2 linked regions of the Flavivirga eckloniae genome follow. The protein of the gene in region 1 interacts with the protein of each later gene in a pairwise test. Links are inferred from orthologs where the notes say so. Each region holds a gene or a part of one and is shown on either strand. Other genes may lie near its edges.

Evidence for each region.
Region 2: the proteins of pepT (region 1) and pepE interact in binary tests that used the Escherichia coli proteins (3 or more experiments, as listed by UniProt). The link is inferred for Flavivirga eckloniae from one-to-one orthologs.

Annotation. Positions count from the first base shown.
Region 1 is NZ_CP025791.1:1,205,460-1,208,439, forward strand. The notes cover bases 47-2,946. They hold pepT (peptidase T), read left to right. Parts: upstream 47-822; coding sequence 823-2,070; downstream 2,071-2,946. Other genes in these bases: C1H87_RS04880 (quinone-dependent dihydroorotate dehydrogenase), read right to left, coding at 47-684; C1H87_RS04890 (hypothetical protein), read left to right, coding at 2,072-2,946. In the rest of the region: more of C1H87_RS04880, read right to left, coding at 1-46; more of C1H87_RS04890, read left to right, coding at 2,947-2,953. UniProt on the Escherichia coli protein: Cleaves the N-terminal amino acid of tripeptides.
Region 2 is NZ_CP025791.1:1,583,847-1,586,872, reverse strand. Bases 1-2,946 are described here. They hold pepE (dipeptidase PepE), read right to left. Parts: upstream 1,855-2,946; coding sequence 1,147-1,854; downstream 1-1,146. Other genes in these bases: C1H87_RS06665 (carboxypeptidase-like regulatory domain-containing protein), read left to right, coding at 2,889-2,946; C1H87_RS06670 (carboxypeptidase-like regulatory domain-containing protein), read left to right, coding at 1,979-2,788; C1H87_RS06685 (GNAT family N-acetyltransferase), read left to right, coding at 567-992; C1H87_RS06690 (M48 family metalloprotease), read right to left, coding at 1-329. Outside these bases: more of C1H87_RS06665, read left to right, coding at 2,947-3,026. UniProt on the Escherichia coli protein: Hydrolyzes dipeptides containing N-terminal aspartate residues. May play a role in allowing the cell to use peptide aspartate to spare carbon otherwise required for the synthesis of the aspartate family of amino acids.

The DNA.
Region 1 (2,980 bases):
CAATTGACCATTATTTAAATCTGGTGCTATTTTTAACAGAATTGGTTTTTTGCTTTCGAATGAAGCATTAGCCTCTTGTACCGCACCAATAAGCTCTTCCAAATAATCTTTATCATTTAATTTGGCATGGCTCCCCACATTCGGGCAACTTACATTAAGTACAAAGTAATCAACATAAGGGTGCAATGCATTAAAGCATTCCAAATAATCTTTAGTATAATCCTCTGGTTTCGTATCGGTGTTTTTTCCAATATTACCTCCAATAATCAATTTACCCTGATTCTTCTTTAATTGAGAAATGGCAGCTTCTACTCCCTCGTTATTAAACCCCATTCGGTTAATAATTCCCTGATCATCCTTAAGTCTGAATAATCTTTTCTTAGGGTTTCCTACCTGTCCCCTTGGAGTTACCGTACCAATTTCTATAAAACCGAACCCGAAATTTGCCAACTCATTGTATAGCACAGCATTTTTATCGAAACCAGCAGCCAAACCTACCGGATTTTTAAACGTTAAACCAAACAGGTTCCGCTTTAATTTGGCACCTTTAACCACATATAAACTTCTAAAAAGAGCTGCAAAGCCAGGTATTTTAGATGTGACTTTTATAAGTGAAAATGTAAAATGGTGAATCTTTTCTGGGTCGAATAAAAAAAATAGAGGGCGAAGTAATAATTTGTACATCCGGTATTATTTATGCAAAAGTACTTCTAAATAAAAAATTGCACAATTCTAAGAGCAAAAAAAATTAATAATCGTATTTTTAAACCCATAACAAACACTAAGTATTTTCATACTAAACCATACCAAAGTTTATTTAAAATGATTTCAAAAGAAAACATCATAAAACGATTTGTAAGTTACGTTACTATCGATACCGAATCAGATCCATCATCAAATACAACACCAAGTACCAAAAAACAATGGGATTTGGCCAACAAACTGGCCGAAGAGCTTAAATCTATTGGTTTGCAAGATGTTACCATTGACGATAACGCGTACATTATGGCTACATTACCTGCTAATGTAGAATACGATGTACCGACTATAGGATTTATTTCTCATTTCGATACCTCACCAGATTTTACAGGAGCCAATGTAAATCCTCAAATTATAGAAAACTATGATGGTAAGGATATTGTTTTAAATTCAGAAGAAAACATCGTACTATCTCCAGGTTATTTTGAGGATTTATTACTATACAAAGGCCAAACCTTAATAACAACAGACGGCACTACACTTTTGGGTGCCGACGATAAAGGCGGTATTTGTGAAATTGTTTCGGCTATGGAATACTTAATAAACCATCCGGAAATTAAACATGGAAAAATTAGGGTTGGTTTTACTCCCGATGAAGAAATTGGAAGAGGAGCACATAAATTTGATGTTGAAAAATTTGGTGCAGATTGGGCTTACACCATAGATGGTAGCCAAATAGGCGAATTAGAATACGAAAACTTTAATGCCGCAAGTGCGGTGGTAACCGTTAAAGGTAAAATTGTACACCCAGGATATGCTAAAGGTAAAATGATAAATTCTATGTATATCGCACAGGAGTTTATTAATTCGTTACCACGACTGGAAACCCCAGAACATACAGAAGGCTATCAAGGTTTTTTCCATTTGCATAACATGAAAGGTGATGTTGAAGAAACGATTTTAGAATATATTATTCGCGATCATGATCGAGGACATTTTGAAGCACGTAAAGAAGTGATGCAAAAATTAACCAACGAATTAAATTCCCAATACGGCAGAGAGGCTATTACTACCGAAATAAAAGATCAATATTACAATATGAAAGAAAAGGTTGAGCCTGTAATGCATATTGTAGATATTGCAGAAAAAGCCATGAAACAACTGGGTATACAACCGCTTATAAAAGCCATTCGAGGTGGTACCGATGGTTCGCAATTAAGCTACATGGGACTTCCCTGCCCCAATATTTTTGCTGGTGGACATAATTTTCATGGACGTTATGAATACGTTCCTGTTGAGAGTATGATTAAAGCCACTGAGGTGATCTGCAAAATTGCAGAATTAACAGCTTTAGAAAAAAAATTGAATTAATTTGAAACATTATATATTCTTTTTATTCCTGTTTTGTACTTTCTTAAGCTCCTCTCAAACCGAAAACTATCATATTAAAGTCGTTTACGAACCTAACCAGACTTATACATACAGAATAAAAGAGACATCTAGCATAAATACGTTTAAGGATGTTGATAAGGATATGAAACGAATGTTAGACTCTATTGGGTCTGTTAAAAGTTTAAAGTCCGGTAAAGAGGAATCTTTTAGAATGAAAATATCAACTTTCAATCTTGATAGTGAAGGAAACATACCTATTAAAATATTGTTTGACCAACTTTCTTATAAAGGCTTTTATGAGAGAGAAAAGATAAATAAAGAGCATGGTTTTAAATCTTTGAAACTGGTTGGAAAAATTAATTCTAAAAATAAAGTTCAGATAGATGAAGTTTTTGTTGATAATCTAAAAAGCAAAAACGAATCCATGATAAAACTATATTATAAAAATGTTGAAAGTACCGTTTTCTTTCCCGATAATGCTTTATCCATAGGTGATTCATTCATTCTAGAGAAACCTCTCAGACTATTATTAGCAGAAAAGCCAGCAATGTTGGAGAATGCTCCTATTAAGGACATTATTAGCAACAACACAAAAAATAAATTCACCCTTACAAAAGTTAAAGCAGACAAAGCGTATTTTGATGTTGAAGGTATAGTTGAATTAAATAAAGAGGAAGTACCTAACAATATCATTAATTTAAATGTAAAATCTAAGGGTAAAATAGAGGTCAACATTAAAGATAAGCATATAAATAAAGTATCATTAGAATCTTATCTTAGTTATGATGAAATACTATTTGAAAATAATGTTGTAAATTTCAATTACAAATTTACTTTAAAGATAAATGCCATAACACAATAGCACTTTTTTAGGGCTTAATAAGGAACA
Region 2 (3,026 bases), 380 kb from region 1 along the record:
GCGAATGCATTTATAGCGTTCGGGTCTGCTAATAAATGAAATTCATATCGGTAGGGTGTATCCTTGGCCATACTGCTGTTTACTAACTTATTACCAACATTGTCTACCAAAGCCTGATATTGATTGTTGGAATGTAGACCACCGTGCTGCTGTGCCATTTGTGGTGCGCTTTGTATTCCAATAGCTATTTCTTTATCGGGAGTCATCGATATGGTTTGCATTCTTCCTGTATAAGGATTCTCTTCTTGTTGGCTGCATCTTTTAAAAACAAAGAAAATCGCAATAGCTGCGCCAATTAATAATCGTACCTTAAGGTTTTTTCTTCTCATCTTTTGAAATTTAATCAAAAATAATTCTCCTACGTTCTGTGCGGAAAATTCTATTGAAATTGTTAGTCATTGCAACTAAAAATATAAAATTTTATACACAAATGTTAATTGTATGTAATTAATACAGGTTTTAATAGAAGTTTAATTATTAATTAGACCCCATATTTTTATTAAAAGTCACAGGGAAATTACGAAAAAATAGAATTAATTTTAAGCACCATATTATAAAAACAGACTATGGCTTTTACATTTAAAATTATAGAAAAGGAAAATATAAAATTTGTTATTCCTTTGGTACAAAAACTTAATGGGCATAAAATTACCTATGAGGTATTGGAGCAGCGCTTTTCTGAAATGATTACTCAAAATTACGAATGTGCGGTAATATATGATGGTGATAAACTAATAGGAGTTTCTGGTTTGTGGTTTTGTACAAGACATTATTCTGGAAAGAGCGTGGAAGCAGACCATGTTTATATTGATGAAACTTATAGAGGACAGGGTTTAGGGAAACGATTTTTTGAATGGATATACAATTATGCTAAAGAAAAAGGGTATGAAACCGTGGAATTAAATACCTATGTAAGTAATCCTGCGTCTCATAAGTTTTATTATAATGAGGGCTTTAGCATTTTAGGATTTCATTTTTTAAAAAAGTTATGAATTTTTCTTGCAAAAGAGTTAACAGTTTACATATATTTGCACCATAGGAATGCGGGAGTAGCTCAGTTGGTAGAGCGTCAGCCTTCCAAGCTGAATGTCGCCAGTTCGAACCTGGTCTCCCGCTCTTAAAGCTTCATAGAAATATGAGGCTTTTTTATTTTAATTGGTTTAATTCAGTACCAGACAGTACCTCATAAGGCAATTTATTATATTCAAAAACGCGAGCTGTTAATTCTCCTTTCAAAACAATAGAATCCTCTTTTACATGTAACCAGCTACCTTCTCGCAACCCTATAACGGGTTGGTTATTAAAGTTGTGGAATTCCTTTATTCTAGTTTCTCTGGTTTCCCCCATATGTTTACTGTTTTTATCAGGATCTAAATAATGCGGATTAATATTAAATGGCACAAATGCCAAAGCTTTAAAACTAGGAGGATATAAGATTGGCATATCGTTGGTTGTTTCTATGGTAAGTCCGCAAATATTACTTCCCGCACTTGTACCTAAATAGGGCGTGCCATTTTTTATAGCCGTCTGTAGTGCGCTTATTAAATTGTTTTTATAAAGCTGATTTGTTAATACAAATGTGTTACCACCTCCAATAAAAATGGCTTTGGCATTATTAACAGCTTCTGTAGGGTTTTCGTAAGTATGAATACCCCTGGCGCTTTTATTAATTTTAGAAAAGGCCATATTTGCCTTTTCTGTGTAGGCATCGTGAGATATACCACTTGGTCTGGCGTAGGGAATAAATAGAATCTCATCAATTCCTTTAAAGAATTCGGCTAGATCATTTAAAATATAATCTAAATAACCACTACCATGAATTGTTGAAGTACTTGCAATAATTATGTTTTTCATAATAAAATTTTTCATTGTAAAACTAAGATTATAATACAAATATTTATGTTATGTATAAGAAATTTTTATGGACTTAAGTATTGAAAAGTCTAATAAAAATGCTATTTTCAAAAAAATAACCATTATGAAAAAAGCCATTTTCCTTTTAATATTATTATCTACAATACAAGTAATCTCCCAAGAAGCTAATAGAGTGCGGGTTAAAGGGAAGATAATTGTTGAAAGTAGTGATGTTTCCGGTATAACCATTTATAATACAACATCAAATAAAGGCGTAATAACTAATGAAAATGGCGAGTTTAAGCTACGTGTGGCTCTAGACGATTTAATTGAAGTGAGTGCATTACAATATCAAAATATAAACTTTAGGGTTAATAAGGATATGATTAAATCCAAAACAATAAAGCTTTTTTTAATAGAGGAGATTTATAAGTTAGAGGAGATTGTTGTATCTAAAAAAAGCTTATCTGGAAACCTAAATACCGATATAGAAAGCACCGATGTTTTTAGACCAAAACTAGACGCTTTGTATTTTGGTATAAAACATAAGGAAGACTACGATTTTGATAAAGATTATCTGTCTAAACCAGAAAACATTACGATGAATTCTCAACGACAAGAATTGATTAATGATTTAAATATTGTTAATGTAGTAGATCAGTTATTATTACCATTATTTAGATCTGGAGTGGTTAATAAAAAAGAGTCTGGCGTTCCAGATGTTCCTGTAGAAGCGATAAAGTACTATTTAGGGTCGGAGTTTCTTATTAATAATTTTAATATTCCCAGCCATAGGGTTGAAGCGTTTATAAGATTTGTAGAAAGTAAGGATTTTGATTTCTCATTGCTTAATTATGGAAAAGAAATGGATTTCCTTGAATTACTATATCAAAAAAGTACCGAATTTTTAAATTCTGATAAGACAAAGCAATAAGTTGCTTTAAATTCCAAGTTAGTTTTTAACAAAAGTTTAGAATGGTTTTTCAATTTATTTAAGATTAGAAAGACGTTCTTTATACTTTAATTATAGCAATTTGGAACGCGTATTAGTATCTTTCATATTCATTTTTTTACCACTTTATATAAGTGGTCAATCTACTAATAGAATAGAAGTACAAGGAGTTCTTTTTTCTCCTAATAATGATGTTGAGGCTGTAACAATTTTTAATAAG